Regions from separate parts of the Pseudonocardia sp. TMWB2A genome, predicted to be linked through region 3. Evidence: riboswitches for the same ligand, from Rfam matches in the RefSeq annotation. Region 3 holds a riboswitch; each other region holds the start of a gene.
What was found. A riboswitch is a leader RNA that binds a small molecule or an ion and turns the genes downstream of it on or off. The one in region 3 is predicted to bind S-adenosylmethionine.

Region 1 (7,785 bases), 4.1 Mb from region 3:
CGCGGGCGACCTGCTGCGGGCACTCGCCGCACCGGTCCGGATCGCCATCGTCCTGCAGCTGCTGGAACACTCCCGGTGCGTCCACGACCTGGTGGACGCGCTCGGGGTCACCCAGCCCCTGATCAGCCAGCACCTGCGGGTCCTCAAGGCCGCCGGGGTGGTCGAGGGCGAGCGGAAGGGCCGTGAGGTGCTGTACTCGCTGGTGGACGACCACCTGGCGCACATCGTGGTGGACGCCGTCGCCCACGTCGAGGAGGACACGTGACGGAGACGACCGACCGGACGACCGCGGCGACGATCACACAGCGGTCCACCGCCGGGCCGCGCGGCATCCGCGCCACCCGGCAGCGGGCCGCCGTCACCGCGCTGCTCGACCGCCTGGAGGACTTCCGGTCCGCCCAGGAGATCCACGAGGAGCTGCGGCGCGCCGGTGAGGGCATCGGCCTGACCACGGTCTACCGGACCCTGCAGACCCTCGCCGACGGCGGCGAGGTCGACGTGCTGCGGGTCGCGTCCGGCGAGGCGGTCTACCGGCGCTGCGAGACAGAGCACCACCACCATCACCTGGTGTGCCGCCGGTGCGGCGCCGCCGTCGAGATCGAGGGCCCCGCGGTGGAGTCCTGGACCGAGTCGGTCGCGCAGAAGCACGGCTTCACCGAGGTGTCGCACACCCTGGAGATCTTCGGCCTCTGCGGCCGCTGCTCGGCGGGCTGACGCCCCGGGCTCAGTCCCCGCAGCCGGGGACGGCGGGCAGCTCCCGGTCCCGGGCGAACGGGTCGGCCGGGCGCGGGTCCGGGGTGGGCGCCCACCGGCCGTCGACGAGAGCGTAGGTCCAGGCCGGACCGCGCCGCGCCAGGTCGGTCAGCGCGTCGACCAGCCGGTCGACGTCGGAGGGGCCGGTGCGCAGGCCCAGCGAGGCGCGCACCGCGTCGCCGCCGCCGGTGAGCCGCTCCAGCAGCGGGTGCGCGCAGAACCGCCCGTCGCGGACACCGATGCCGTACTCGGCGGACAGCGCCGCCGCGACGAGGCCCGCGGGCAACTCGCCGAGGGTGAACGAGACGGTCGCGGTGCGGTCGGCGTCGGGCCCGTCGTCGAAGCAGGACAGGACCCGCAGGCCGGGGGCGGTCGCCAGGCCCGCGCGCAGCCGGGCGGCGAGCTCGCGCTCGTGGGCGGGCACGGCGTCGTCGATCAGGTCCTCGAGGGTGCGGCAGGCCGCGCCCAGCGCAGCGGCGCCGAGCACGTTCGGGGTGCCGCCCTCGTGGCGCTGCGGTGCGGGCAGCCACTCGGTGACGGTCTCCCCACCGGCCACGGCGACCGAGCGGACCGCTCCCCCGCCCGCGACGTGCGGCTCGGCGGCGTCGAGCCAGTCCCGGCGACCGACGAGGACCCCGGCGCCGTAGGGCGCGTAGAGCTTGTGCCCGGACAGCGCGACGTAGTCCGCGCCCCACCCGGCCAGGTCGACGCGCCGGTGCGGGGCGAGCTGCGCGGCGTCGACGCACAGCCGGGCGCCCGCGGCGTGCGCGATCCGGGCGATCTCGGCGACCGGGAGGAGCTCGCCGGTCACGTTGGACGCACCGGTGACCGCGACCAGCGCGGCGTCGGGACGGGCGGCGAGCTCGGCCCGCAGCGCGTCGAGGGTCGCGGCGATGCTGCGACCGGCCCGCACGACCCGGTGCTCGGCGCCGCCGGTACCGCCCCGCCAGGCCAGCAGCGTCGCGTGGTGCTCCAGGTCGAGGGTCACCACCGGGCCGGGCACGGCGCGGGCGAGCAGGCCGAGCGCGTCGGTGGTGTTGCGGGTGAACACCACGACGTCGTCGGCGCGGGCCCGGACGAACCGGGCGACGTCGGCGCGGGCGTTCTCCACCAGGGCGGTGCAGACCTTCGAGGTCCAGCCGGCGCCGCGGTGCACGCTGCCGTGGTAGGGCAGCACCTGCGCGACGTGCGCGGCGACGCTCTCCAGCGCCGGCGCCGACGCGGCGGAGTCGAGGTCGCAGTAGCGGGCCCACCCGCCGTCGACGAGCGGGACGGTGAGGTCCGCGCCGACGACACGGGGCAGCGCGTGCTGGACGGAACGCGACAGGGCGAGGGTCATGATCGGGCCTCCGGCCGATCTCGGGGACCCGGCGTGGCGCACGGATCCGCGCTTGCCGACTGCGGGTGTCGCGTCGGCCCGGTCATCACCCGGGGCACCCCACCGCGGAGGAGGGTTGCCGTCCAGCGAGCCGGGGCTTCGCGCTGGCACTCGTGACCTTCGCCGCCGAAGCTAGCACACCGTCTCAGAAGGAGACACCGTGACCGTCGCCACCCCGGATAGCGTCTGAACGATGACCGACACGCAACCCGCCCCGGGCACGGTACGGCGGATCGACGTCCCGGAGTCCGGCGAGCTTGCCCAGCTGGCGGCGGTGTTCGACGACCTGCAGTACGTGCTGCAGTGCTGCGAGCACCTGGTGACCGCGCTCGGCGGTCCGGAGTCCGGCCCGGTCCGGGTGGCCGCCGACCCGGCCCTGGTCGAGGCACTGTGGACCGGCGCGGTGATCGGCTACGTGCGCTGCTTCTCCGGCCGCACCAAGACCCTCACGAAGGACGACCTGTCCACCCTGGAGCTCGAGGGTGACGTCACCGGGTTCCACGACATGATGTCGACGCTGCGCGACCACTACGCGTCGCGGCACGTCAACCCGCGTGAGTCCTACGAGATCGGCGTCGCCCAGTCCAACGACGGCGCCCCGCGCGGTGTCGCGGTCGTCTCCACCCCGCGCCCCCAGGTCGACGAGACCACGGTGCGGCTGCTCGGCCGGGTCGCCTACGGCCTGTCCGGGCTGGTGGACGCGCGGATGACCAAGGCCCAGAACGACGTGCTGGGCGTGGCGCACGCGATGACCGCGGGCCAGCTGGCGGCGCTGCCGATCGTGCACCTCAGCGACGCCGGGGAGGCGGACCCCGCCGGGGAGGGCTGACCGTCGTGCGGCCGTCCCGTGCATGGACGGCCGCACACCGGCTATCCGGTCACCGAACGTCCACGACGAGAGGTGACCCCATGACATCCCGTACGACGACCGCCGACGCCGTCCGCAGCGCCCTGCACGGTCTCGAGTTCCCCGCCTCCAAGGACGACCTGGCGTGGACCGCCGAGCGCAACGGCGCCGACGCCGCGACGGTCGAGGCCCTGCGTTCGGCACCGGCCGAGGACTACACCTCGGTCGACGCCGTCGTCGCGGCCGTCGACACCGGCGAGTGACGGGTCCGGCCGGGGGTGCGCCCCCGGCCGGGCGGTCTCAGCTCCCGACCAGCTCCGCGCGCATGCTCGACGCCGAGGACACGACCAGCATCAGCAGGGTGCCCATCGGCCCCTCGCCCAGCCCGGCCGCGGGGAAGGCGTAGCGCAGCGTCACGTCCCAGCCGCGCTCGCCGCGCACCACCCGGGGCGTGCCGAACAGGCCCTCCCCCACCCCGAGGCCGACCCGTCGCGGCACGTCGTGCTCCGGGTCCGCGGACTCCGGCAGGTCCCACGCGACGACGCAGGTCAGGTTGAGGACCGGCAGGCCCTCCTCCAGCTCGGTGCCCTGCACCACGCACAGCACGCCGCCGTGGGCGAAGGTCAGCGCGCCGTCGTCGTCGGTGGTGACGTCGTGGAACCGCTCCAGCGCACCCTTGGCGGTGGCGAGCATCCCGGAGATCACATCGGTGGTCACGGTGTCACTCCCGTCGTGGCGTCCACGGCTCCCCCGAAACGCCGGTCCCGGCGCGCGTAGATCTCGATCGCCTGCCAGATGTGGCGGCGGTCGAAGTCCGGGAACAGCGTGTCCAGGAAGACCATCTCGGCGTAGGCGCTCTGCCAGAGCAGGAAGTTCGACGTCCGCTGCTCCCCCGAGGAGCGCACGAACAGGTCGACGTCGGGCATGTCCGGCTCGTCGAGGTACCGGGCCAGCATCCGCTCGTCGATCTTGTCGGGGTTGATCCGGCCCTCCGCGGCGAGCCGGGCGAGCTGCCGCACCGAGTCGACGATCTCGGCGCGGCCGCCGTAGTTGACGCACATGGTCAGGTTCAGCACGTCGTTGCCGCGGGTGCGCTCCTCGGCGATCTCCAGCTCCTTGATCACCGAGCGCCACAGCCGCGGGCGCCGGCCCGCCCAGCGGACCCGGACCCCCATCGCGTCCATCTCGTCGACGCGGCGGCGGATCACGTCGCGGTTGAAGCCCATCAGGAACCGGACCTCGTCGGGGCTGCGCCGCCAGTTCTCGGTGGAGAACGCGTACGCCGACAGCCAGCGCACGCCCAGGTCGATGCAGCCGCGGGCGACGTCCATCAGCGAGGCCTCGCCCCGCTTGTGGCCCTCCGTGCGGGGCAGGCCGCGGGCGTTGGCCCAGCGGCCGTTGCCGTCCATCACGAGGGCGACGTGGCGCGGCACCAGCTCCGGCGGGATCGCCGGGGGCCGGGCACCGGACGGGTGCGGTGCGGGAGGCTGGAACGGCACGTCGCCGACCTTACGTCGGGGACGGCGGACGGGTTCAGTCGCGGTGGTCGGGCTGCGGCCAGGCCGGCACGGCCGGGTCCTCCAGCCGCTCGATGGTCTCGCGCAGCCGGCGCATCCCGCGGTGCCCGCGGATCCGGTCGGCCTCCGACATCGGCTCGGACTCGTCGGGCCGGATCACCGGCAGCATCGGGATGGCCGGCCACGCGCCGTCCTCGGTGCGGGCCCGGACCTGACGCATCGCGCGGGTCGGCCCGTCCTGCGGGGACTCCGGCATCGCCTCGGTGCGGACCGGGAACTGCTGGGTGGGCGGCACCGGGATGCGCTGCGTGGCGGCCGGGAGACGGTGGGTGCGACCGGTGTGGTCGTCGTCCGGCGGCGGGGTGTGGGGTCGGTTCACGACTGCCTCTCCGACGGGGCTGGGGTCCCCTCGATCACAGGAGCGTAACGAGACGGCGGAACCGGTTGCCCGTCGAAAGCGACGATCACCCGGTGGAGTCGGCGGAAGTCCCGTGCGACGCGACCGGCGGCACCGCGACGGGCGGCGCGCCCGCACGTCAACCGCTCGACGAAGCGGACGGGCCGCTCACGGCACCCCACACGGGGACGAAAGTCTGATCGGACTAGCCAGGGAGGGCGTCCGGGGGTGTCGCCGCTCCGCCGTCCGGCGGTTCCGGGGCGGGCCCCGGCACCCCGGGTGCGACGACGGCGGCGGGCCGGACCCGGGCGCGGCGGTCGACCAGGGGCAGCGAGCGCAGCTGCCGCTCCAGGTGCCACTGCAGGTGCGCCGCGACCAGGCCGCTGGCCTCACGCCGGGTCGGGGTGCCCGAGGCGTCCGCGGTGTCCCAGTCGCCGTGCAGCAGCGCGGACAGCAGGGCCACCGTCTCGGTCGCCGGGGTCACCGAGCCCGGCGGGCGGCAGCGCGGGCACACCATGCCGCCGCCGGCGACGGTGAACGACCGGTGCGGGCCGGGCGTCGCGCAGCGCGCGCACTCCGACAGCGACGGCGCCCACCCCGCGTGGCTCATCGCCCGCAGCAGGAACGCGTCGAGCACCAGGGCCGGTTCACGGGCGCCGTCGGCCAGCGCCCGGGTGGCGCCGAGCAGCAGCAGGTACACCCGCAGGCTCGGCTCACCCTCCTCGGACACCAGCCGGTCCGCGGTCTCCAGGATCGCGCAGCCGCAGGAGTACGCCGACCAGTCCGCGACGATCGCCGGGGCGAACGCGTCGACGGTCTGGGCCTGGGTGACCACGTCCAGCGTGCGGCCGGTGTAGCACTGGACGTCGACGTGGTTGAACGGCTCCAGCCGGGCACCCCACCGCGACCGGGTGCGGCGCACGCCCTTGGCGACCACCCGGATCTTGCCGTGCTGACGGGTCAGCATCGTGATGATCCGGTCCGCCTCGCCCAGCTTCTGCACCCGGAGCACGATCCCGGTGTCGCGGTAGAGCTGGGCCACGCACCCAGTCTAGGTCCTGCTCAGAACCCCAGCTTGCGCAGCTGCTTCGGGTCCCGCTGCCAGTCCTCGGCGATCTTCACGTGCAGGTCGAGGTGCACCCGGGTGCCCAGCAGCTTCTCGATCTGGCGACGGGCGTCGCTGCCGACCTGCTTGAGCCGGGCACCGCCCTTGCCGATCACGATGCCCTTCTGGCTGGACCGCTCGACGTAGATGATCGCGTAGATCTCCAGCAGGTCCTTCTTCTCGATCGTCTCCTCGACGACGACGGCGATCGAGTGCGGCAGCTCGTCGCGCACGCCCTCCAGCGCCGCCTCCCGCACGAGCTCGGCGACGAGCACGTCGGTCGGCTCGTCGGTGAGGTCGCCGTCCGGGTAGAGCTGCGGGCCCTCCGGCAGCAGCCCGACCAGCAGGTCCGAGAGCAGCGACACCTGGAAACCCGACCGCGCCGAGGTCGGCACGACCTCGGTGAACTCCATCAGGGCCGACACCTCGGTGAGCCGCTCGGCGACCTGCTCGGGGCGGGCGGTGTCGGTCTTGGTGACGACGGCGACCACCGGGGTGTGCGCGGCGATCCGCCGCAGCTCCTCGGCGATGAACCGGTCGCCCTTGCCGACCTTCTCGTTGGCGGGCACGCAGAACCCGACGACGTCGACCTCGGACCAGGTCTCGCGCACCAGGTCGTTGAGCCGTGACCCGAGCAGGGTCCGCGGGCGGTGCAGCCCCGGGGTGTCGACCAGGACGATCTGGGCGTCCGGGCGGTGCACGATCCCGCGGATCGCGTGCCGGGTGGTCTGCGGGCGCGAGGAGGTGATCGCGATCTTCTCCCCGACCAGCGCGTTGGTCAGCGTCGACTTGCCGGCGTTGGGCCTGCCGACGAAGCAGGCGAACCCGGACCGGAAGCCCTCGGGCTGTGCGCCGGTCACGCCGCACCCAGCCGGTCGAGGATCTCGCGGCCGATCGGCAGGGCCGCCGTCGCCGCCGGGGAGGGTGCGTTCAGCACGTGCAGGATCGAGCCGGGGCGGCCCGCGCCGTCCGGACCGGCCTGGTCGAGGAACAGGAAGTCGTCGACCAGGGTGCCGTCGGCCTTCACCGCCTGGGCCCGCACCCCGGCGCCGGCCGGGTGCAGGTCGGAGGCGGTGACGTCGGGCAGCATCCGCTGGATCTGGCGGACCATCGCCCGCGTCGACAGCGAGCGGCGGACCTCGCCGATGCCGTAGCGCCAGTGCGTGCGCGCCACCCTCACCATGCCCGGGTAGGTCAGCGTGCCCAGCAGCTCCTTCGGCCTGACCGTGCGCCAGTCGTAGCCCTCTCGGGCCATCGCGAGCACGGCGTTCGGGCCGGCGTGGACGGTGCCGTCGATGCCGCGGGTGGCGTGCACCCCGAGGAACGGGAACGCCGGGTCGGGCACCGGGTAGATCAGGCCGCGGACCAGCGAGGCGGCCCGCTCGGAGAAGCCGGAGTACTCGCCGCGGAACGGCACGATCCGCACCCCGGGGTCGGCGCCGGCCAGGCGGGCGAGCTCGTCGCAGCGCAGGCCGCCGCAGACGACCGCGCGGGTGCCGAGCAGGTCACCGCGGGTGGTGCGCACGACGACGTCGGACGGGCGGCGGGCGAACCCGGTGACGGTGCGGCCCAGGTGGACCTCACCGCCGTTCTTCTCCACCAGCTCGCCCAGCTTCTCCGCGACCAGCCGGTAGTCGGTGATCCCGGTCGAGGGCACCCACAGCGCGGCGAGACCGCGGACGTCGGGCTCGTAGGTGCGGATGCCGTGCTCGTCGAGGCGGTGGTTCTCCACGCCGTTGGCGTCGCCGCGGCGGGCCAGCTCGTCGAGCCGGGGCAGCTCCTCGGGCT
Region 2 (11,759 bases), 4.1 Mb from region 3:
GGACTGGCAGGGACGCACCATCGCCGAGATCGGTGCCGACGACCCGGGCGCGATCGCCGAGTGGCGGTCCGACCCGCGGTTCACCCCGCCCGGCGGGGAGTCCCGGGTCGACGTCGTCGTCCGGTCGCTGCCGGTCGTCGAGGAGCTGGACCTCGAGTACGCCTCCGACCCGGAGGAGCGCTCCGTGCTGCTCGTCGCGCACGGCGGCATGATCGCCGGGATGGTGTGCGGGCTGCTCGACCTGCCGCAGTCGTCCTGGCCGGTGATCGGCGGGCTGGGCAACACCCGGTGGGCCGTCGTCGCCCGCCGTGACGACCACCCCCGCTGGCGCCTGTCGGGGTACAACATCGGTGCCTGACCTGCTGGTCGTCGGGGACTCGCTGGCCTTCCACGGACCCGAGCGGCCCTGCCCGGCCGACGAGCCGAGGCTGTGGCCCAACATCGCCGCCGCCCGCCTCGGCGGCCGCGCCGAGATCGTCGCGCGCGCCGGGTGGACGGCCCGGCACGCCTGGTCGGCGATCACCGGGGACCCGCGGGTGTGGGCGGCGCTGCCGCGGGTCGGCGCGGTCGTGCTCGGGGTGTCCGGGATGGACTCGCTGCCGTCCCCGCTGCCGACCGCACTGCGCGAGCTGATCCCCGTCCTGCGGCCCGCCCCGCTGCGCCACGCGGCCCGCAGCGCCTACCGGCGCGCCCAGCCGCGGCTCGCCCCGGCGCTGGCGCGGCTGCCCGGCGGGGGACCGGCGACCCTGCCGCCCCGCCTCACCGTCGCCTACCTGGAACGCTGCCGGGCCGGTGTGCACGCCCTGCGCCCCGGGCTGCCGGTGGTGGCGCTGGCACCGTCGGTGCACCGTGCCGCCGACTACGGCCTGGCCCACCCGCACCGTGCCGCCACCGACGCCGCGATCCGCCGCTGGGCGGCCGGCGCCCCGGCCGTGACGGTGCTCGACGTGCCCGCCCTGGTCGGCGAGCACGTCCTCGGTGGGTACGGCAACCCCGACGGGCTGCACTGGGGCTGGGCGGGCCACGCCGCCGTCGGGGAGGCGCTGGCCGGGCTCCTCGCGGCCGTGGGGGACCGGCCGTGACCCTGCTCGGCATCGACCTCGGCACCACCTCGGTCAAGGCGGCGGTGTTCACCGGCGACGGCGTCCGGGTCGCCGCGGCCCGTGCCGCCCACCCCACCGCGCGGCCCGCACCCGGGCACGCCGAGCAGGACCCGCACGACTGGTGGTCCGGGCTCACCGAGGTGGTCGGCGCACTCGGCCCGGCACTGGCCGGGGTGACGGCGGTCGGGGTGTGCGCCCAGGTCAACACCCATCTGTTCGTCGACGACGACGGTGCCCCCGTGCACCCGGCGATCACCTGGCAGGACGGCCGGTGCGGCCCGGTCGCGGCGACACTGACCGAGCGGCTCGCCCCCGCCGACCGGGCCCGGGTCCGGGGCGGGCTGGGCACCGTCGACGCCTCGCACGCGGCCGCCCGTGCCGCCTGGCTCGCCGCGCACCGGCCCGACGCGTGGGCCCGCGCACGGAGGCTGCTCGCCCCCAAGGACTGGCTGCTCGAGCGGCTCACCGGCACCGCCGTGGCCGACCCGCTGTCCTCGACCGGGCTCCTCGACCCCGACGGCCGGTACCCGGACTGGCTCGACCTGCTCGTCCCCGGGCTGCGCGCGATGCCGGCGCCCCTGACCGACCCGGCGTCGGTCGCGGGGGAGACCACCGGCGCGGGCGGGCTCCCGGCCGGGCTGCCCGTCGCCGTCGGGACGATGGACGCCTGGGCGGCGCTGCTCGGCGGCGGGATCGCCGCCCCCGGCGACGCGATCGACATCGCGGGCACCTCGGAGGTCCTGGCCCTCGCCGCGACGCCCGGCGGCGGCGCCCCGGGCATCGTCACGTTCCCGCCTTGGCGCGGGCTGCACGTGCACGCCGGGCCCACCCAGGCCGGCGGCGACGCCCTGACCTGGGCGTCCGCGGTGCTCGGCGTCGCACTGGCCGAGCTGCTGGACCGCGCCGCCGGCGCCGACCCGGGCCAGGTCCTGTTCCTGCCCCAGCTCGCCGGGGAACGGGCCCCGCTGTGGGACCCGGACCTGCGCGGGCACTGGCTCGGCGCGGGCTTCGCCACCGGGTCCGCCGAGCTGGGCCGCGCCGTGCTGGAGGGCGTCGCGCACGCCGCCCGGCACGTCCTGGGGCCGCTGGAGGCTGCCGCCGGACGTCGCGCCGACACGATCGCCGCCTGCGGCGGTGGTGCGGCGAGCGACCTCTGGTGCCAGATCAAGGCCGACGTGCTGGACCGGCCGCTGCGCCGCACCGCCGAGCGCGACGCCGGGGTGCTCGGCGCCGCGATGCTCGCCGCGCTCGCGACCGGCGACGCCGCCTCGGTCGGTGAGCTCGCCGGGCGCATGGTGCGGGTCGACCGGGAGTTCACCCCCGACCCGCGCACCCGCGGCCGCCTCGACGACGCGCACGGCCGCTACCTCGCCGCGCAGCGGGCACTGGCACCGCTGTTCCGCCCGCCGGGTGGATAGGGTCCGGCCGTGCCCCCCTCGCCGGTCGCCGTGGTCACCGACTCCACCGCCCACCTGCCGCCCGGCGTCGCGGAACGGCGGGGCATCCACGTCGTCCCGCTGGAGGTGCGGCTCGGCGAGCGCACCGCCCGTGACGGTGTCGACGTCTCCGCCGCCGAGCTGATCACCGCCCTCGCCGACCGCAACCTGCTGGTGCAGACCTCGCGCCCGACCCCGGCCGCGTTCGCCGAGCGCTTCACCGCCCTGCTCGACGACGGCGCCCCCGCCGTCGTGGCCGTGCATCTGTCCCGGGAGCTGTCCGGCACCTGGGACGCCGCCCGGCTCGCCGCACAGGAGGTCGCCCCGGACCGGATCCGGGTCGTCGACTCCGGCGCCATCGCGATGGGTCTGGGCTTCGCCGTGCTGGCCGCCGCCGACGCCGCCGGGGCGGGCGAGGCCCCCGACGACGTCGAGGCCGTGGCCGGAGCCGTCGCCGCACGGGCACGGGTCCTGTTCGCGGTGCAGGACCTGGAACGGCTGCGCCGTGGCGGCCGGATCGGCGCCGCGTCCGCGCTGGTGGGCACGGCCCTGTCGGTCAAGCCGATCCTGCACCTGCGCGACGGCCGGATCGCGCCGCTGGAGAAGGTGCGCACGACCTCGCGCGCGACCGAACGGCTCGTCGCGCTCGCGGTCGCCGAGGCGGGTCCGGGGGCGCACGTCGCCGTGCACCACCTCGGTGCCGAGGACCGGGCCGAGGACATCGCCGACCGGCTGCGCGAACAGCTGCCCGACGCCGCCGGGATGCACGTCTCCGAGGTCGGCGCGGTGATCGGGGCGCACGCGGGACCGGGGCTGGTGGGGGTCGTGGTGGTGCCGGCGGGCTGACCGCCTCCCCGGAGGGTGGCCGGCCCCGGCCGCCCTGCCACGAGCCGACGGGCCCCGCCGGTGTCTAGCACGGACCGCCGACGATCCGGCCCCGTGACGGCCCACGGGACGCCATCGGTCCCCAATCGACGGATCCGTCCACAGGCCGGACACCGGCCGGTCGGAACGGGTGTGGCGGCCCTAGCGTCGGCTGCGTGACCAGGACCGACGCCTCCCTCGACCCGGCCCGGCGGCTCGCCGGGATCGGGACGCGCGGGCGCCCGGACACGGTCGCGGACCGGCTCGATCCCCCGACGGTCCCGTTGCCCGCGCTGCCGCTGCCTCCCGGGCCACCCCCGCCGCACGATGTCAGCGGTGCCGTTCCGCCGGGTCGGATGCCGCCCACCTCCCGACGCGGCACCCCGCACGGTGCGACACCTGTCCGGCTCGCCGATTCCGGCGCCTCGCACGGTGCGGCACGGGGGTGGTCCGCCGACCCCGGCGCCTCGCACGGTGCGGCACCGGAGTGGACCGCCGACCCCGCCGACCCGCAGGGCGCGACGCCGGTGTGGACCGCCGACCCCGACGCCGGCCATCCCCTGGCCCTGCTGGCCCGGGACGATCCCGCCCCGCCCGAGGAGGCCCCCGGCGACGACGGCCCGCACGGCGGGCGCCCCTCGTGGCTGCGCCGCCGGGCCCAGCGGTGGCTGCCGTCGTCGCTGGCCGGGGCGCGGGTCGACCCGGGCCGCCCCGGTGCGCTCGCGCTGGTGGCGGTGGTGCTCGTCGGTGCGCTCGTCGCCGGGGTGGGTGTGTGGCTCGACCGCCCCACCGTGCAGCCCGTCGGCGGCCTCCCCGAGGTGACGGCGGTGCCCGGCGAGGCGGCGGCCGGGGAGGCGGACCGGTCGGCGGGCGCGGACGCACCGGCACCCGTCGCGGCGGCCCCGGTCACCGCGGGGCCGCTCGTCGTCAGCGTCGTCGGGCGCGTCGCCCGGCCCGGCCTCGTCCGGGTGCCCGACGGGTCGCGCGTCGCCGACGCCCTCGACGCCGCAGGGGGCGCGCTGCCCGAGGTCGACCTCAGCGTGCTCAACCTGGCGCGGCGGCTCGGGGACGGCGAGCAGATCGCGGTCGGCGTCCCGCCGGCCGTCGACGCCGCCCCGGTCCTGCCCGCCCCGGGCTCCGAGCCCGCGTCGGGCACCGAACCGGGCGCGGCCGCCGCGCCCGCCCCGCCCGGCGCCCCCGGCGGGAAGATCGACCTGAACACCGCGACCGCGTCCGACCTCGACGCCCTGCCCGGCGTCGGCCCGGTCACCGCGAAGAAGATCGTCGACTGGCGCAGCGCCAACGGGCGCTTCAGCCGGGTCGAGCAGCTGCGGGAGATCGACGGCATCGGCGAGCGCCGCTTCGCCCAGCTCCAGGAACTGGTGCGGGTGTGACCCGCGCCGGAGCCCGCCGGGCGGACCCGGTCCACGGGGAGCACGACGACGAGCACGAGGAACAGGCCGAGCGTCCCGCCCCACCCGACCTGCGTCTCGTCCCCGCCGCGCTCGCCACGTGGGCCGCCGTCCTCGCCGGGCTGCTCGGCGGCACCGCGGGTGGGATCACCGCCGCCGTCCTCGCGGCGCTCGCCCTGCCGGTCGCGCTGCTCCGCGCCCGGGCCAGCGCCCGCGCCGCGGCACCGTCCTCGATCGTGCTCGCCGCGGCCGGGTGCGCACTCGTCGCGGCCGTCCTGGTCACCGTCCACGCGGCCGCGCTGGCGTCGCACCCGCTGCGGGCACCCGCCGACCGCGGCGCCGCCGCCGAGGTCCGCGTCCGGCTCACCGACGACCCCCGACTCCTGCGCAGCACCACCGGCGGCGGCGACGAGTCCGGCGCCGCCCGGGCGATGGCGCTGGTACCCACCGAGCTCGTCACGGCCACCGTCGGCGGGGACCGGGCGACCACCGGCGGGAAGCTCCTGCTCCTGGCCCCGGCGGCGAGCTGGACCGGGCTGCTCCCCGGCCAGGAGGTCTCCGCCGCCGGGCTGCTCATGCCCGCACAGCGCCCCGACCTCACGGTCGCCGTGCTGAAGGTCCGGGGTGCGCCGCAGGACGTGACCGCGCCGCCCTGGTGGCAGACCGGTGCCGGGGCGCTGCGCGACGGCCTGCGCGACGCGGCGGTCTCCGCGCTGCCCGAGGCACCCGCGGGACTGCTGCCCGGGCTCGCGATCGGGGACACCCGCGCCCAGCTCGCCGAGACCGAGCAGGACTTCCGCACCGCCGGGCTCGCGCACCTCACCGCCGTCTCCGGGGCCAACGTCGCGATCATCACCGGGGCGGTGCTGCTCCTCCTGCGCCTGTTCCGGACCGACCCGCGGATCGCGGCCGCGGCGGCGATGCTCGCCCTGGTCGGGTTCGTCGTGCTGGCCCGGCCGTCACCGTCGGTACTGCGGGCGGCGGTCATGGGCGGGGTGGTGCTGATCGCGTTCGCGGCCGGCCGGGCCCGATCGGCGGTGCCCGCGCTGGCGGTGGCCGTGCTCGGCCTGCTGCTGGCCGCCCCCGCTCTGGCCGTCGACGCCGGGTTCGTGCTCTCCGTCGTCGCCACCGGCGCACTGGTGCTGCTCGGTCCGGGCTGGACGGCGGCGCTGCGACGGCGCGGGCTGCCGTCCGGACCGGCCGAGGCATTGGTCGTCCCGGTCGCCGCGGCCCTGGCCACCGCGCCGGTGATCGCCGGGCTCAACGGGGGAGTCGGGCTGGTCACCGTGGTGGCGAACCTGCTCGCCGCGCCCGCCGTCGCCCCCGCGACGGTGCTGGGCGTGCTCGGCGCGGTGCTGTCCGCGGTGAGCCCGGCCGCCGCGTGGTGCTGCGCCTGGCTGGCGGGACCGTTCGTGTGGTGGCTGGTGGTGGTCGGGGACCGGGCCGCCGCGGTGCCCGGTGCCACCGTGCCGTGGCCCGCGGGGGCGGGCGGCGCGCTGCTGCTCACCGGGGTGCTGGTCGTGCTGCTGGCGATGGGCCGGGTGCCCCGGCTGCGGGCGCTGTTGCTGGCCCTGCTGGTCGGGCTGCTCGTCGTCCTCGTCCCGACCCGGTTCGCACCGCCCGGCTGGCCGCCCGCCGGATGGCGGATGGTGGCCTGCGACGTCGGTCAGGGCGACGCGCTCGTCCTCGCCACCGGTACCCCCGGGCACGCCGTCCTGGTCGACACCGGGCCGACCGACGACGCCGTCGACACCTGCCTGGACCGGCTCGGCGTCCGGGTCCTGGAGCTCGTGGTGATCACCCACTTCCACGCCGACCACGACGGCGGCCTCGCCGGCGCGCTGCGTGGCCGCGCCGCGGGCGGCATCGCCGTCGGGCCGGTACGGGAACCGGCGTCCGGGCTGCGCGACATCACCCGGCGCGCCGAGGAGGCCGGTGCCCCGGTGGTGGGGCTCGCGCGCGGGATGGAGCTGGGCTGGCCGGAGCTGCGCCTGCAGGTCCTCGGCCCGGTCCACCCGCCCCTGACGGTCGACGGCAGCGACGGGACGGCGGTCAACGACATCTCGCTGCTGCTGCGCGCGACCACCCCGGCCGCGACGATCCTGCTGACCGGCGACGCCGAGCTGGTCGCCCAGGACGACCTGATCGACTCCGGTGCCGACCTGCGGGCGGACGTGCTGAAGATGCCCCACCACGGGTCCCGCAAGGTGGTCCCGCGGCTGATCACGGCCGTCGCGCCGCGGGCGGCGGTGATCAGCGTCGGCAACGGCAACAGCTACCGGCACCCCAACCCGGAGCTGGTGGACCGGCTGGCCGGGGCGGGGATCGTCGTCGCCCGCACCGACCGGTCCGGTGACCTGGCCCTGACCGGCGACGACCCGGCCGGGCTGACGGTGGTCGCGCGGGGCGACCCCCGTCCGGCGCCCGGCCGGCGGGGCCGGTCAGCCCAGGTTCGCCAGCGCCTCGCGGACCGCGGCGGACGTCGACGGCACGGTCGCCGTCGGGCCGACCTCGCCGGAGACGGCGTCGAGGGTCTTGAGGCCGTCGCCGGTGATCATGAGGACGGTCTCGGCGTCGGGGTCGAGCGCCCCGGCCTCGAGCAGCTTCTTGGTGGTCGCGATGGTGACCCCGCCCGCGGTCTCGGCGAACACACCCTCGGTGCGGGCCAGGAGCCGGATGCCGGCGACGACCTCCTCGTCGGAGACGTGGCCGACCGAGCCGCCGGTGCGGCGCACCGAGTCGAGGACGTACGGGCCGTCGGCCGGGTTTCCGATCGCCAGCGAGCGCGCGATGGTGTCCGGCTTCTGCGGCTGGATCACGTCGTGGCCGGCCTCGAAGGCCCGCGCGACCGGCGAGCAGCCGGTGGCCTGGGCACCGAACACGGTGTACGGGGTGGGCTCGACCAGACCCAGGGTGCCGAGCTCGGTGAACCCCTTGTCGATCTTGGTGAGCTGGGAGCCGGACGCGACCGGGACGACGACCTGCTGCGGGAGCCGCCAGCCGAGCTGCTCGGCGACCTCGTAGCCCAGGGTCTTCGAGCCCTCGGCGTAGTACGGCCGGACGTTGACGTTCACGAACGCCCAGTCCTCGTGCTCGGCGGCCAGCTCGGTGGCGAGCCGGTTGACGTCGTCGTAGTTGCCGTCGACGGCGAGCAGGGTGCCGCCGTAGACGGCGGTGGTGACGATCTTCGCCTGCTCCAGCGAGGACGGGATCAGCACGACCGAGTCCCAGCCGGCGCGGGCGGCCGCGGCGGCGACGGCGTTGGCCAGGTTGCCCGTCGAGGGGCAGCACAGCACCGAGAAGCCGAGCTCACGAGCGGCGGCGAGGGCGACGGCGACGACGCGGTCCTTGAACGAGTGCGTCGGGTTGCCCGTGTCGTCCTTGATCCAGATCTTGCGGACGCCGAGCGCGCGGGCCAGGTTGTCGGCCTCGATCAGCCGGGTCAGGCCGGGCTCGGTGTTCGCGTGCTGCTCGACGGTCGACGGGACCGGCAGCAGGTCCTTGTAGCGCCAGATCGACTTCGGCCCCGCCTCGATGGAGGCGCGGGTGACCTTCGGGAACTCGTAGGCGACCTCGAGGGGGCCGAAACAGCGCGGACACGCGAACTCCGCGGCGAGCGGGATCTCGTGGCGGCACTCGCGGCACGCGAGAGCGCGCGCGGAGCCGAGGTCGTAGGCGGAGGTGGTTTCGGGCGCAGCAGTGAGAGTCACGAGATCTCCTCATCTGTCCCGCCGGACGTGGCGGGCCGGAATTGGCACCGTGTTCGTCGACGTCCTCACCACGCGGGATGCGCAGGTCTGGGCGGATCGTCGTGCGACGCCGGTTGCCGGGGCTTCAACGGGCCGTTCCCTCTGCCCCTCTGGATGAGCCATATGCGGTTGTGGTGCTCCGGACGCCGGGCGCCGGAATCGACGACGACCGTACGCGAGCGGGGCACCCCACCGCCAGACGACGTCCTCCGGTCGGGACGCGGCTCACCCGTTGTCGGGGGTGTGGGCCACCATGGGGGTGTGAGCAGCACGAGCGAACCGGGCCCGCTGCAGCTGGTCGTCGGGGACGAGGAGTTCCTGGCCGAGCGGGCGGTGTCCGACCTGGTCCGGCGCGCCCGGCAGCGCGATCCGGAGACCGAGTTGCGCCGCTTCCGCACCTCCGAGGTGGCACCCGGCGAGCTCGCCGGGCACCTCAGCCCCTCGCTCTTCGCGGAGGGCAGGGTGATTGTGCTCACCCACGGTCAGGACGCGAACAAGGACATGACCGCCGCCATCGCCGACTACGTGAAGGACCCGGCCGACGGGATCGTGCTCGTGGTCCAGCACGCCGGGGGAGCGAAGGGCAAGGCGGTCCTGGACCTGATGCGCAAGGCCGGGGCGCACACGGTCACCTGCAACCGCATCACCCGCGCCGACGAGCGGTCGGACTTCGTGCGTGACGAGGTCCGCCGCCACGGCGGCACGATCACGCCCGGGGCGCTCGCGGTGCTGGTCGAGGCGGTCGGGTCGGACCTGCGGGAGCTGGCGGCCGCGGCCGGGCAGCTCGTCGCGGACACCGGTGGTGCCGTGGACGAGGCCGGGGTGCGGCGCTACCACCGCGGCCGGGCCGAGTCCTCGGGCTTCGCGGTGGCCGACGCGGCGGTCGCGGGGGACCGGCGGGCGGCGATGGAGGCGCTGCGGTGGGCGCTGGTGCTCGGTGTCCCGCACGTGCTGATCGCCGACGCGCTCGCGGACTCGGTGCGCACACTGGCCAAGGTCGGCTCGGCCGGGCGGGGCGACCCGAACCGGCTGGCCGGGGAGCTGGGCATGCCGCCCTGGAAGATCCGGAAGGCGCAGCAGACGGTCCGGCAGTGGCGCCCGGAGCAGCTCGCCGTCGCGATCGCGGCGACGGCGCGGGTGAACGCCGACGTCAAGGGTGTCGCCGCGGACGCCGGGTACGCGTTGGAGCGGGCCGTGCTGGCCGTCGTCTCCGCGCGCACCCCGCGCTGACCCGGCCGGACCCCGGAGCGCACCGACGGCGCGACCCCGGGCGGGCCCGGAAACATGACGACGGCGCCGCCCGGGTGGGGCGGCGCCGTCGTCGGAAGAACCGGGGTGGCTCAGGCCTGGACGTCGTTGAGACGCTTGGCCAGGGCCGACTTGCGGTTCGCCGCCTGGTTCCGGTGGATGACGCCCTTGCCGGCCGCCTTGTCGAGGGCCTTGGCCGCCTTGCGCTGCAGCTCCACGACGTTGTCGGCGCCGGAGTCGGCGGCCTCGCGGAAGTGGCGGATCGCGGTCTTGACCGACGACTTCACCGACTTGTTGCGCTGCCGGCGCTTCTCGTTGGTCTTGACTCGCTTGATCTGCGACTTGATGTTGGCCACGTCTGCCTCTGGTCTTCCTGCCTGCTGGTCGGCTGGTGAGTGTTCTCGTCCGGGTCCGCTCCGGCGGCACCGAACAGCATCACTGGAGAGAGGGTCCAGGCCGTTTCGGGCGAGCACGCCGAGCGCTCGACGCACAAGGTTACCAGCGGCGTCGTCGCGCCCTGTGCCGGGTCACCAGACGCGGTAGGGCAGGAACTTCCCGTTCAGCGTGATCACGGCCCGGTCGCCCTTCGGGTCGGGCACCCGCGCGAGGTCGAGCTCGAAGTCGATCGCGGACACGATGCCGTCGCCGAACTCCTCGCGGACGAGCTCGGAGATCGTCGTCCCGTAGACCTGCACCATCTCCGAGAGGCGGTAGACCAGCGGGTCGGTGAGGTCCACCGCGGCCGCGCCGCGGACCGGCGGGAGGGTGAGGGCGTCGACGACGTCGGCGTCGAGGTCCAGCAGGTTCCCGGCGGCCTCGGCCTGCTCGCGGGTCATCGTCTGCTGGCCCAGCAGGGCCGAGGTGGACCATTCGAGGGACGCGCCGACGGCCTCGGCGACCGCGTCCCAGCGCAGGCCGAGCCGCTTCTTCTGGGCCAGCACGATGCGGGCGGCGCCGAGCCGGTCGAGCGGGGTGAGGGGGCTGACGAACACGGTGATCCTCCTGCGTCGGGCGGCGTGGGGCGGACCCGATCGTGCGCGCCCCGGGCCGGGGGCGGCAACGCCGGGAGCCCGCGCGTGAACGGCGTGTGACGACCTGCGGTGCCACCACGGCGGTCGCCCGGCCCGACATGGGACGATGGGTCCCAGTGCCCCGAGCCCCGAGTGCCCTGAGCACCCGAAGTGCCCGAAGCCCCACGCATGAGCGAAAGCCGAGTACAGCCGAGTGACGACGTACGCCGACCGCACGTTCACCCCGCCGGAGCGCATCCGGAACTTCTGCATCATCGCCCACATCGACCACGGGAAGTCGACCCTGGCCGACCGGATGCTGCAGGTCACCGGGGTGCTCAGCGCGCGTGACGCCCGGGCCCAGTACCTGGACCGGATGGACATCGAGCGCGAGCGCGGCATCACGATCAAGGCGCAGAACGTGCGGCTGCCGTGGACCGCGAAGAACGCCGACGGTGTCGAGACCGAGCACGTGCTGCACCTGATCGACACCCCGGGCCACGTCGACTTCACCTACGAGGTGTCCCGGGCGCTCGAGGCGTGCGAGGGCGCGATCCTGCTGGTCGACGCCGCGCAGGGGATCGAGGCCCAGACCCTGGCCAACCTGTACCTGGCCATGGAGAAGGACCTGCACATCATCCCGGTCCTCAACAAGATCGACCTGCCGGCGGCGGACCCGGAGCGCTACGCCGCGGAGATCGCGCACATCACCGGCTGCGAGCCGGAGGACGTGCTGCGCTGCAGCGCCAAGACCGGTGAGGGTGTGGAGGCGGTGCTCGACGCCGTCATCGCGCAGGTCCCCGCCCCGGTCGGCGACGCCGACGCCCCCGCCCGGGCGATGATCTTCGACTCGGTCTACGACACCTACCGCGGCGTCGTCACCTACATCCGGGTCGTCGACGGGAAGCTCTCGCCTCGCGAGAAGATCAAGATGATG
Region 3 (11,759 bases):
GTTGCGGTCGATGCCCCGGCTCACCGCCTCGCGGACGGCGGCGTCGGCGCCGAGCGGGGTGCCCTGGTTGAACGTGATCCCGAACGGCAGGCCCGGGTTCGGCCGGGCCGGGAGCTGGACGCCGGCCCCGGTGAGCGGGGCCTCGTCCTGCTGGCCGACGCTGGCGATCGCGTCGACCTCGCCGGACTGCACGCTGCCCGCCCGCACCCCGGACTCGGGGACGACGCGGAACTCGGCCCGGTCGAGCCAGGCCTCGCCGGGGTGGGTGAACAGCTGCGAGCCCCAGTCGTAGCCGGCCCGCTTCGCGAGCACGGTGACGTCGTTCTTGGCGTAGCGCTCGATCGTGAACGGGCCGGAGCCGACGACGCCGGCGCAGCGCTCGTCGTCGGAGCGGGCGGCGCTGGCCGGGGACAGCAGGCCGAGGCTGTGGGTGGAGGTGCCCTGCAGGAACTGCACGTTGGGCTTCGCGAACCGGACGGTGAACCCGGTGGGGCTCGTGACGTCGGTGCCGGTGTACCCGGCCAGGTACCCCTTGGGGAGGCTGCCGCGGGCGCCCAGCTTCACCGCCCGGTCGAGGTTCGTCCTCACCGCGGCCGCGTCGACCGGCGCACCGTCGGAGAACGTGGCCCCGGGGCGCAGCGTGAACGTCCAGGCGGTGGCGTCGGCGTTCGACGACCAGCGGGTCGCCAGCCAGGGCACGATCGCCCCGGTGGACGGGTCCTGGTCGGTGAGCGAGTCGACGACCTGGCGCAGCGAGTAGATCGAGTCGTTGCTCTGCACCTGCTGCGGGTCGGCGCAGCCCTGGTCCGAGGAGACCGCGAACACCAGCGTCCCACCCGGCTGCGGCGGGCCCGCGTCGGCGGCGGCGCCCCCGGCGCCGGAGCCGCAGGCGGTGAGGGTGAGCGCGGTGGCGGCGAGCAGCACCGCCGACCGGCCGGCGGGCAGGTCCCGCCACCATCCGCGACGACGGCGCGTCACGACGCCACCGCCGGGCGGCGCTCGCCGAACCGCGACGGGCTCGCGAGTCCGAGGTGCTCGCGCAGCGTCGCGCCGGGGGTGTAGTCGGTCCGGAACACTCCGCGCTCCTGCAGGATCGGGACGACCTTCTCCACGACCTCGTCGAGGCCGGACGGGGTGACGTGGGAGCCGAGGATGAAGCCGTCGGAGGCGTCGGCCTGCACGTAGCGGTCGATCTCGTCGGCGACGTGCTCCGGGGTCCCGACGAACACCGCGCGGTCGAAGACGTGCGCGACGGTCTCGCGCAGGGAGTACCCGTGGGCGGCGGCGAGCTCGCGCCAGGCGGCGACGGTCGCGTGGGCGTCCTGGGTCAACGGGGCCCGGCCCTCGATCCACTTCGGGGCGTCGGGGGTGGGGTCGACGTCGGGCAGCGGGCCGTCCGGGTCGTAGGCGGACAGGTCCCGGTTCCACACCATCTCGGCGAGCACGATCGAGGTCCACGGGTCGACCTGCTGGTCGTGGATGTGGGCGTGCCGTTCGCGGGCCTCGGCGTCGGTGTCGCCGAGGACGACGCCCGCGCTGGGCAGGATCCGCACCTCGTCGGGGTCGCGGCCGGCCTTCCGGACGCGGGCCTTGACGTCGTCGTAGAAGGCGCGGGCCTCGTCGAACTTCTGGTAGCGGGAGAAGATCGCGTCGGCGGACGCGGCGGCGAAGTCGCGCCCGGCCGGGGACTCCCCGGCCTGCAGCACCACCGGGTGGCCCTGCGGGCTGCGCGGGGTGGTGAAGCGCCCGGCGATGTCGAACTGGTTGCCCGAGACCGCGAAGTCGCCGACGTGGCCGTCGCGCAGGAAGGTGCCCGACGCGGGGTCGGCGACGACGGCGTCGGAGCCCCAGGAGTCCCACAGCGCGCGGACCGCGGCGAGGGTCTCCCCCGCGCGCTCGTAGCGCTGGTGGTGGCCGAGGAACGCGCCGCGGCGGAAGTTCTCGCCGGTGGGGGCGTCGGAGCTGGTCACGACGTTCCACGCGGCCCGGCCGCCGGAGAGCAGGTCGAGCGTGGCGAACTTGCGGGCCAGCTCGTAGGGCTCGTTGAAGGTGGAGTTGATCGTCCCGGCCAGCCCGATGTGCTCGGTGACCGCGGCCAGCGCGGCGAGCACGGTGAAGGTGTCCGGGCGCCCGACGACGTCGGAGTCGAACACCTCACCGCCGCGGGTGCGCAGCCGCAGCCCCTCGGCGAGGAAAAGCAGGTCGAGCCTCCCGCGCTCGGCGGTGCGCGCCCAGTGCTCGAAGGACTCCCAGTCGATGTGGCTGCCGGAGGCGGGGTCGCTCCAGACGGTGTCGTGGTTGACGCCCGGGAAGTAGGCGCCGAGCACGATCTGCTTCCTGCCGGTCCTGGTCATGCGGTCGCTCCGGAGAGGGTCGGTACGGCGGTGGGATCCGCTCCCGGGGCGTAGCGGCTGACCGGGCGGGTCAGGCCGAAGCGCGCGCGCAGGGTGGTCTCGCCGTAGGTCGTGCGGAAGGCGCCGCGGGCCTGCAGCTCGGGCACCAGGCCGTCGACGACCGCGTCGAGGTCGGTCGGGAGGACGGCCGGGCGCAGGCGGTAGCCGTCGAGGCCGGCACGGCGCCAGGACAGCAGGGTGTCGGCGAGCCCGGTCGGGGTGGTGGCGAGGACGACGGCGTCGGAGGAGATCGGGTCGAGGGCGTCGAGGCGGGCGAGCCGGTCGCGGGCGGCGCGTTCGGTCGCCTCGAGGACCACGACGACGTCGCCGAGGATCCGCAGCGGCGGTGCGGTGCGGCCCACGGCGGCCTCGGCGGCCCGGACCTGGGCGACGATGCGGGCGGCGTCGTCGGCGTCGTGCGGGGTGGTGAACACGACGTCGCCGACCCGGGCGGCGAGCAGCGCCGGGGCGTAGCCGTGGGCCAGCGAGACGACCAGCGGCTGGCCCTGCGGCGGGCGCGGCACGATCGACGGCCCGGCGACGCCGAAGTGCTCCCCGGCGAAGTCGACCCGGTGCAGCTTGTCCCGGTCGACGAAGCGCCCGGTCAGGGCGTCGCGGATCTCGGCGTCGTCCTCCCAGGAGTCCCAGAGCCTGCGCACCACCTCGACGGCGTCGGCGGCCTCGCCGAACAGCTCGGCGACGAGCTCACGGGCGGCCGGGGTGTCGAGGTCGGCGCGGCGCAGGCCGGGGACGGTGCGGCGGCCGAAGTGGGCGGCCTCGTCGGCGCGCACCGAGGTCTGCACCCGCCAGCCGGCGCGGCCGCGGCTGTCGTGGTCGAGGGTGGACAGCGCCGACGCGACGTGGAACGGCTCGGTGTGGGTGGTGGTGACGGTCGGGACCAGCCCGATCCGTGAGGTCAGCGGCGCGAGGAAGGCGGCGACGAGGGAGGCGTCGAGCCGGCCCTGCACCCGGTCGGTGCGCCGGTCGGCGCCGCTCAGGTGGTCCCCGGACTGCAGCCCGAGTGCGTCCTCGATCGTGAGCAGGTCCAGCAGCCCGCGCTCGGCGGTGCGGGCCAGGTCGGTCCAGTAGCGGGCGGTGAACAGCTCGCCGGGGCGGGCGCCGGGCTCGCGCCAGGCGGCGGGGTGCCAGCCGGCACCCTCGAGCGCGACGGCCAGGTGCAGAGGGCCGTCGCCGGTGGTGGTGTCCGATGTGGACATACGGCATCGCTTTCTCGTCGAACGGGGGCACGACGGGACGACAAGGACGTCGGGGCGGCCCGCGGGACGCGGCGGCCGGGACGGGTGGCCGTCGTGGACGGCCGGGACGGGGTGGGCGGGGCGCCCGGCGGGACGCCGGTCAGGCCCGACAGGTGGCGCCCGCGACCCGCATCAGGTCGACGTGGCGGCGGTACCGGGGATGGTGCGCGGCACGCACCTGCTCGGCGACCGTGCGCATGGGTTCCTCCATCGAACCCGGCTGGAGCACCCGCTCCCGCGTGCTGCGGGGGGTTGCTGCGGCGTCGTCGAGCCGGGTCTCTCGGCCGCTCCGGATGGTGTGCGATCCGACTGTAGGTTTCCGGTGCCCGACGGTGTCAACCCGCATCACAGTCGAGTGACCTGCGCCGCAGCAAGTCTCCCGACCTGCGGAACCACCACCCGGATGCCAGGGAAGATGTCCGGACACGCTGACCGTGTTCCTGGTTGGTGGACGCCGGGTTGTCCGGAGAGGTGACCACCGCGCACCCTGGTCGGGTGACGATGAGCCAGCGGCGGCCCTCGCGCCCCGCACGGCTCGTGGGGGACGCGACGGCCCCCGTCCCCCAGCGGCAGGCGCGCACGGCGTGGCGCGCTGTGCCCCTGCGCCCTACCGGCCTCGAGCCGTTCTGGCCGAGCCGGCGCGCGCCCGCCTACAGCGAACTCTGTCGCTGACCGGTCTCCCGTCCCGCGGGCCGTAACGCCACGCCCCCGGCGTGCGAGGCACCCGCCGGACCGGGAACCGCCCGCCGGACACCACTCCGGCCCGCCACCCGTCCCGTACCCCGGCACGCCCTCCCAGGGCCGGCCGGCCCCGGCGCGCAGCGGTCGTCCCGACCGCCCGCCGCCCCCACGGAAGGACCCCGTCCCGCGATGTCCCCGCACGTCCTGCGTCCCGGATCCCGGGCGCGCACCGCCGCCGTCCTGCTCGCGCTGCTCACCGCGCTCGGGCTGCTGGCCGGCTGCTCCCGCGCCGACGAGAGCACCACCGCCGCGGGAGCCACCTCCCCCGCGACCGAGGTCCGCCTCGGCTACTTCCCGAACATCACCCACGCCCCCGCGCTGGTCGGGGTGAAGCAGGGCCTGTTCGCCGCCGAGCTGGGGAACACGAAGCTCACCACCCAGACGTTCAACGCCGGCCCGGACCAGGTCAACGCCCTGCTCGGCGGCTCGATCGACGTCGCGTTCATCGGTTCCGGCCCGGCGATCAACGCCTTCACCAAGTCGAACGGCGAGGCCGTGCGCCTCGTCGCGGGATCCACCTCGGCCGGCGCCCAGCTGGTGACCAGCCCGGACATCACCTCCCCCGAGCAGCTCAAGGGCAAGATCATCGCGACGCCGCAGCTGGGCAACACCCAGGACATCGCGCTGAAGACCTGGCTGTCGGAGAACAAGCTCCCGATCGGGCAGGGCCCGGCCGCGGTGACCGTGCAGAACATCGAGAACCCGCAGACCCTCGACCTGTTCAAGCAGGGCAAGGTCGCCGGCGGCTGGCTGCCCGAGCCGTGGAGCTCGCGCCTGGTCGACGCCGGGGCGAAGGTCCTGGTCGACGAGAAGTCCCTGTGGCCCGGCGGGAAGTTCCCGACGACCGTCGTCATCGTCCGGACCGAGTTCCTCCAGCAGCACCCGCAGACCGTCGAGGCGATCCTGCGGGGCGAGCAGAAGGCCATCGCGCTCATCCGCGACAACCCCGCCGAGGCGAAGACCGTCTCCAACGAGGCGATCGGCGAGATCACCGGCAAGCCGCTGGCGGCGAACATCCTCGACCGCGCCTTCACCGAGCTGTCCTTCGACTCCGATCCGCTCGCCTCGACCTTCCCGCAGCTGGCCAAGGACTCGGTCACGGCGGGCATCGCGAAGAGCGAGGCGAACCTGACCGGCTTCCTCGACCCGGCCGCGGTCGACGCGGTCCGGACCAGCTCCGGGGAGACCGCCGTGGACCCGGCCGGTCTCGCCGCCGCGAACTGACCTTTCCGATCGACGAGGGGAACCACCGATGACCGTCGACCTGACCACCCGGCGCCCGAGGACCCGCGGCACCGCCGTGGAGCTGTCCGGGGTCGCCAAGACCTTCGGCACCGGCACCGGGGCCGTGACCGCGCTCAACGGGATCGACCTGCGGGTCGGCGACGGCGAGTTCCTCTGCGTGCTCGGCGCGTCCGGCTGCGGCAAGTCGACGCTGCTGAACCTGCTCGCCGGGCTCGACGGGCCCACCGCGGGCGCGGTCCGGGTCGGGTCGGCGCGGCCGTCGTTCATGTTCCAGGAGGCCGCGCTCATGCCGTGGCTGACCGCGCTGCGCAACGTCGAGCTGCCGCTCAAGCTCGCCGGGCACGGCCGGTCGGCCCGGCGTGAGCGGGCCGAGGAGCTGCTCACCCTGGTACGGCTGGAGGGCCTGGGCGACAAGCGTCCGCACGAGCTGTCCGGCGGCATGCGCCAGCGCGTGTCGCTGGCCCGCGCCCTGGCCGCGGCCACAGGCCTCGGCGACACCCACGGCGCCGGGGGGCTCCTGCTGATGGACGAGCCGTTCGCCGCGCTCGACGCCATCACCCGCGACGTCCTGCAGGGCGAGCTGCTGCGGGTCTGGCGGGCCACCGGGACGACGATCGTGTTCGTCACCCACGACGTCCGCGAGGCCGTCCGGCTGGCCGAGCGGGTCGTGCTGCTGTCGTCGCGGCCGGGGACCGTCGTCCGCGAGTGGACGGTGCCCGCCGGCGGTCACGACGCCGAGGCGCAGGCCGAGCTGCACGACGACATCACCGGACGGCTGCGGGCGGTGATCACCAGCCATGCCGCGTGAGGAGTCCTCGATGACCGTCGTCGACGACGACCGCGACTCCGCGGCCGCCGTCGCCGGGCTCGACGCGCTCGACACCCCCGTCGAGCGGACGACGCCGTGGTGGCAGCGGTTCCTGCGGACCTGGCTGCCGCCGATCGTCGCGCTCGTGGCGATCGTGGTGGTCTGGCAGATCGTCTGGGCCTCGGCGGTCACGCCCGAGTACCGGCTGCCCGCCCCGGGCGCGGTGGCCGAGGCGTTCGGCGAGACCGTCGTCAGCGGCGAGATCTGGTCGATCCTGTGGACCTCGATCAGCCGGGCCGCGCTCGGCTTCCTGCTCGCCCTGGTGATCGCCACCCCGCTCGGCGTGGTCGTCGCCAAGGTGCCGCTGGTCCGTGCGGCGATCGGGCCGCTGCTCACCGGTCTCCAGTCGCTGCCGTCGGTGGCCTGGGTGCCCGCCGCGGTGCTGTGGTTCGGGCTGACCAACACCACGATCTTCTTCGTGGTCCTGCTCGGCTCGGTGCCCTCGATCGCGAACGGCCTGGTCGCGGGCATCGACCAGGTGCCGCCGATCCTGCCCCGGGCCGGCCAGGTCCTGGGCGCGACGGGCTACCAGATGGCCCGCTACGTCCTGCTCCCCGCGGCGCTGCCCGGCTACCTCGCCGGCTGCAAGCAGGGCTGGGCGTTCTCCTGGCGCTCGCTGATGGCCGCGGAGATCATCGCGGCCGGACCCGCGCTCGGGGTCGGGCTGGGCGCCTACCTGAAGAACGGCGCCGACGTGAACGACATCGTGCAGGTGTTCGCCGCGATCCTGCTGATCCTCATCGTCGGCATCGGGGTCGAGCTGCTGGTCTTCCGGCCGCTGGAGCGACGGGTGCTGCGCGCCCGGGGGCTGGCGCTCACCGTCTGACCCGGCCGTCGACCTCCCCGTCCCACGACCGGGCCGCCCGTACGAACCCGCGTACGGGCGGCCAGGTCGTGCGTGATCCGAGGTGTCCGGACGGGTTCCCGCACCCGTTCCCACCAGCCGAAACGTCGTGACTCCAATCCCAACTCCAAGGGTTGGGTTTCGAGCCCGGGGCGGTTACCGTCACCGTATGACCGTTCCGGTTCCGCTGACCACGCGCGCGCACATCGACCTCGCGCGCGTCGCGTCGGCGCTCTGTCGGTCCTGACCCGGGCACGGCCCACCGCGCCGCCCGGTCCCGCTCGACGGCGCCCCCGACCGCACCACCCCGGCGTGCCGCGCCTGTGGTGCCGGTCCGGCACCCCGGCCGGCCGGGTGGCCCCGCCCGGTGTGCGCCACCGCCGGGCGGGCGGACCACCGCGGCTCCGCACCCCGCCGGCGCACCCGGCCACCTGACGACACCCGTCCCACCGGCCCCGTGGGGCAGACCGGTCCCACCGTGCCCGCCCGACACGGCCGGTTCCGGCGTGCCGGTACCTCCGGCACCCCACCCCCGTACCCGGCCCGTCCCCGCGACGGCCCACGAGCCCGCCACCTCCGCCCGGCACCCGCACCGCCCGGGCCGGCCGGCGTGCCCTCCGAACCCCAGGAGCCCCCATGACGACCGTCTCCGAACGGGAGCGCACCAGCTCCCCGCCCGAGGTCGAGACCCTCCGCACCCGGCACACCCGCGGACCGGACCGGGTCCCCCGCTGGGTGGTCAAGACCGCGTCCCCGGTCGTGCTCATCGGGCTGTGGCAGGTGCTGTCGAGCACCGGCGTCCTCCCGCGCGACGTCCTCGCCTCCCCCGCGACCGTCGCGGTCACGGCCGCCGAGATGTGGGCCGACGGTGCGCTGCAGAGCGCGGTGGCGGTGTCGAGCGTGCGGGTGCTGTCCGGCATCGCGATCGGTGTCGTCGCCGCGGTCCTGCTCGCCACCCTGTCCGGGCTCTTCCGGCGCGGCGAGGACGTGATCGACGCGCCCGTGCAGATGCTGCGCACGGTGCCCGTCATCGGGCTCATCCCGCTGCTGATCATCTGGTTCGGCATCGGCGAGGAGCCCAAGATCGCGCTGATCGCGCTGGCGGTGACCTTCCCGCTCTACATGAACCTCTTCGGTGGCATCCGCAACGTCGACGCGACGCTCGTCGAGGCCGCCCGCACCCTCGGCCTGGGCTGGTTCGGCCAGGTCCGGCACGTGATCCTGCCGTCGGCGATGCCCCAGTTCCTGGTCGGGCTGCGCTACTCGCTCGGCACCGCGTGGCTCGCCCTGGTCTTCGGCGAGACGATCAACGCGACGTCGGGGATCGGCTACGAGATGAACACCGCCCGGGAGTTCTTCCAGACCGACGTCATCGTCGTCTGCCTCGCGCTCTACGCGGTGCTCGGGCTGGTCGGCGACCTCGTCGTGCGCACCCTGGAGAGGGGGCTGCTGTCGTGGCGACCGGCGTTCAGCGGGCGGTGAGGCCCGTCTCGGTCCGCGGCCTGAGCCGGCACTTCGGTGACCGGGCCGTCCTGACCGACCTCGACCTGGACATCGAGCCCGGCGAGTTCGTCGCCCTGCTCGGCGCCTCGGGCTGCGGCAAGTCCACCCTGCTGCGGATCCTGGCCGACCTCGACAACGACGTCAGCGGCGAGGTCACCGTCGCCCGGCGCCGCGCCGTCGGCTTCCAGGCACCCCGCCTGCTGCCGTGGAAGAGGGTGTGGCGCAACGTCGTGCTGGGCCTGCCCGGACGGCCGGACCGCGCCCGCGCCGAGGCCGCGCTGACCGAGGTCGGCCTCGCCCACCGCACCGACGTGTGGCCCAAGGTCCTGTCCGGCGGCGAGGCGCAGCGGGCCGCGCTGGCCCGCGCCCTGGTCCGCGACCCGGACCTGCTGCTGCTCGACGAGCCGTTCTCCGCGCTCGACGCGCTGACCCGGATCACCGCCCGCGGGCTCGTCGACGAGCTGTGGCAGCGCCACCGCTGCGCGGTGCTGCTGGTGACCCACGACGTGGAGGAGGCGCTCGTCCTGGCCGACCGCGTCCTGGTGATGGACGGCGGCCGGATCGCGCACGACGCGCCGATCCCGTTCCCCCGGCCGCGCGACGTCACCGACCCCGCCTTCCAACACCTGCGGGCCGACCTGCTCGGCAGGCTCGGCGTGCACCGACCCCAGGAGCGAGCGTGAGCATCGAGTTCATCGGCATGATCGGGACCCAGGAGGTCTCCGAGATCCGGCCCGCCACCGGCCCCGTCCTGGACCCGGCCGTCGTCCGCCGGTTCGCCGCCGCCCACGAGGAGGCCGGCTTCGACAAGGTCCTCATCGGGCACTCGTCGTCGACGCCCGACGGGCTGCAGGTCGCCGCGTACGCCGCCGCGCACACCGACCGGCTCGGCTTCCTGGTCGCGCACCGGCCCGGCTTCACCGCGCCCACCCTGGCCGCCCGCCAGTACGCCACGCTCGACCACGTCAGCGGGGGCGGCCGGGTCGCGATGCACGTCATCTCCGGGGGCAGCGACACCGACCAGCGCCGCGACGGCGACTGGCTGGACAAGGACGAGCGCTACGCCCGCACCGACGAGTACCTCTCCGTCGTCCGCCGGGCCTGGACCGACCCCGAGCCCTTCGACCACACCGGCGAGCACTACCGGGTCGCCGGCGTCGCCCAGGAGATCCGTCCGCTCGGCCCGATCCCGGTGTACTTCGGCGGGTCCTCCGACGCCGCGTACCGGGTGGGCGGGCGGCACGCCGACGTGTTCGCGCTCTGGGGCGAGCCCCTCGCCGGGACCGCCGAGCAGATCGCCCGGGTGCACGACGCCGCCCGCGCCGCGGGCCGCACCGAGCCGCCCCGGATCAGCGTGTCCTTCCGCCCGATCCTCGGCGACACCGAGGAGCAGGCGTGGGCACGCGCCCACGACGTCCGGGACCGGATCGTCGCCGCCCGGGGCGGGCACGGCTCGTTCACCGGCACCCGGATGCGCGAGCCGGGGGCCCCGGCCAACGTCGGCTCGCAGCGGCTGCTCGCCGCCGCCGAGGCCGGTGAGCTGCACGACCGCTGCCTGTGGACCGCCACCGCGGCCGCCTCCGGCGCGGCCGGCAACTCCACCGCGCTCGTCGGCACCCCGGACACCGTCGCCGCGGCGCTCGCCGACTACGCCGACATCGGGGTCACCACCCTGCTGATCCGCGGCTACGACCCGATCGACGACGCCCGCCGCTACGGCAGCGAGCTGCTGCCCGCCGTCCGGGCCGAGCTGGCCCGGCGCGCGGCCACCGCCGGGGTGGGGGTCCCCGCGTGAGCGCACCCGCCACCGCCGGCACCGTGTGGACCCCCGAGGGCACCTCGCGCGGCACCGTCGCCGTCCTGACCGGCCGGGGGGAGCACCCCGGTCTCTACGCCCGGCTCGGCCGACGGCTCGCCGTCGACGGCTGGACCCTCGCCGTGCCCGGCCCCGGCGCCGGGGTGGACGAGGTCGGCGCCGCGCTGGCCGGCGCGACCGGGGCCCGGGTGCTGCTCGGGTCCGACACCGGTGCGCTGCGCGCCTGGGAGCTGGCCGCCACCGTCCGGCCGGACGGGCTCGTGCTGGCGGGGCTGCCCACCGGCGCCCCGGGGGCACCGCCGGCGGACCGGGCCGGGGAGCTCGACGCCCGCACCGCCTGCCCGGTGCACCGTGGGCTGCTCGAGTCCGACCCCGACTTCACCTGGGGCGCGTTCGCGCAGGCGCCGCCCCCGCCGCCGTCGGACCCGCTGCCCGGCTCCCCCGTGCTGTGGCTGCACGGCGACGCCGACCCGGTGGCCCCGGTTGCCGGGATCCGGGCGCTGGCCCGCCCGGGCGACGACGTCGCCGTCGTCGTCGACGGGGTGCACGACGTGCTCAACGACCAGTTCCACCGGATCGTCGCCGCCCGGCTCGTGCAGTTCCTCGAGCGCCTCGCCAAGGGCGCCCGGTTCGCCGAGGAGACGCCGACCGCCGCGGCGGAACCGGTCCGCGCGCGCCGCGCCGCGCCGCTGACCGTCTCGGCGCGGCTGGACCACGCGATGCGCGCACTGGCCGAGCTCGTCGCCGCCGACGGCGCGACCGTCACCTGCGACGCGATGGCGCGCGCCCGCGGCGTCCCGCTGAACTCGCTGGTCAACGTGATGCTCGCGCTGCGCCGGGCCGGCCTGGTGACCAGCCGCCGCGGCTGCGAGGGCGGCTACCGGCTGGCCCGGCCGGCCGCGGAGATCACCGTCGCCGACGTCGTGCGCGCCACCGAGGGCTCGATCGCCCAGGTCCGCGACGGCGGTCCGGCCGCGCCGCTGTGGGCGGACCTGGAACGCACCGTCGCCGACTTCCTGACCACCCGCACCCTGACCGCCCTGGAGGGCGATACCCGGTGACCACGCACCCGCACGGGACCGACCCGTTCCAC

Region 1: linked by a shared signal. The riboswitch ahead of DMP17_RS17330 (aminotransferase class V-fold PLP-dependent enzyme) and the one ahead of DMP17_RS36865 (putative leader peptide) in region 3 are both predicted to bind S-adenosylmethionine.
Region 2: linked by a shared signal. The riboswitch ahead of thrC (threonine synthase) and the one ahead of DMP17_RS36865 (putative leader peptide) in region 3 are both predicted to bind S-adenosylmethionine.

The regions. Positions count from the first base shown of each region.
Region 1 covers NZ_QKQY01000002.1:639,544-647,328, forward strand. Annotated here, with positions in the region: gene DMP17_RS17320 (ArsR/SmtB family transcription factor) at 1-265, shown strand, start outside; gene DMP17_RS17325 (Fur family transcriptional regulator) at 262-714, shown strand; gene DMP17_RS17330 (aminotransferase class V-fold PLP-dependent enzyme) at 725-2,092, opposite strand; SAM riboswitch class IV at 2,136-2,250, opposite strand; gene DMP17_RS17335 (hypothetical protein) at 2,325-2,960, shown strand; gene DMP17_RS17340 (DUF2795 domain-containing protein) at 3,041-3,241, shown strand; gene DMP17_RS17345 (hypothetical protein) at 3,279-3,695, opposite strand; gene DMP17_RS17350 (isoprenyl transferase) at 3,692-4,477, opposite strand; gene DMP17_RS17355 (hypothetical protein) at 4,512-4,874, opposite strand; gene recO (DNA repair protein RecO) at 5,098-5,934, opposite strand; gene era (GTPase Era) at 5,955-6,857, opposite strand; gene lhgO (L-2-hydroxyglutarate oxidase) at 6,854-7,785, opposite strand, start outside.
Region 2 covers NZ_QKQY01000002.1:679,428-691,186, reverse strand. Annotated here, with positions in the region: gene DMP17_RS17595 (histidine phosphatase family protein) at 1-358, shown strand, start outside; gene octT (diglucosylglycerate octanoyltransferase) at 351-1,082, shown strand; gene DMP17_RS17585 (xylulokinase) at 1,079-2,521, shown strand; gene DMP17_RS17580 (DegV family protein) at 2,531-3,385, shown strand; gene DMP17_RS17575 (ComEA family DNA-binding protein) at 3,580-4,797, shown strand; partial or broken gene DMP17_RS17570 (ComEC/Rec2 family competence protein) at 5,247-7,016, shown strand; gene thrC (threonine synthase) at 7,257-8,525, opposite strand; SAM riboswitch class I at 8,532-8,685, opposite strand; gene holA (DNA polymerase III subunit delta) at 8,826-9,794, shown strand; gene rpsT (30S ribosomal protein S20) at 9,905-10,168, opposite strand; gene cynS (cyanase) at 10,340-10,804, opposite strand; gene lepA (translation elongation factor 4) at 11,037-11,759, shown strand, end outside.
Region 3 covers NZ_QKQY01000002.1:4,764,186-4,775,944, forward strand. Annotated here, with positions in the region: gene DMP17_RS36850 (ABC transporter substrate-binding protein) at 1-978, opposite strand, end outside; gene DMP17_RS36855 (NtaA/DmoA family FMN-dependent monooxygenase) at 975-2,354, opposite strand; gene DMP17_RS36860 (LLM class flavin-dependent oxidoreductase) at 2,351-3,610, opposite strand; gene DMP17_RS36865 (putative leader peptide) at 3,750-3,848, opposite strand; SAM riboswitch class I at 3,854-3,949, opposite strand; gene DMP17_RS36870 (ABC transporter substrate-binding protein) at 4,520-5,614, shown strand; gene DMP17_RS36875 (ABC transporter ATP-binding protein) at 5,643-6,443, shown strand; gene DMP17_RS36880 (ABC transporter permease) at 6,433-7,329, shown strand; gene DMP17_RS46555 (putative leader peptide) at 7,517-7,594, shown strand; gene DMP17_RS36885 (ABC transporter permease) at 7,984-8,829, shown strand; gene DMP17_RS36890 (ABC transporter ATP-binding protein) at 8,802-9,533, shown strand; gene DMP17_RS36895 (LLM class flavin-dependent oxidoreductase) at 9,530-10,645, shown strand; gene DMP17_RS36900 (Rrf2 family transcriptional regulator) at 10,642-11,727, shown strand.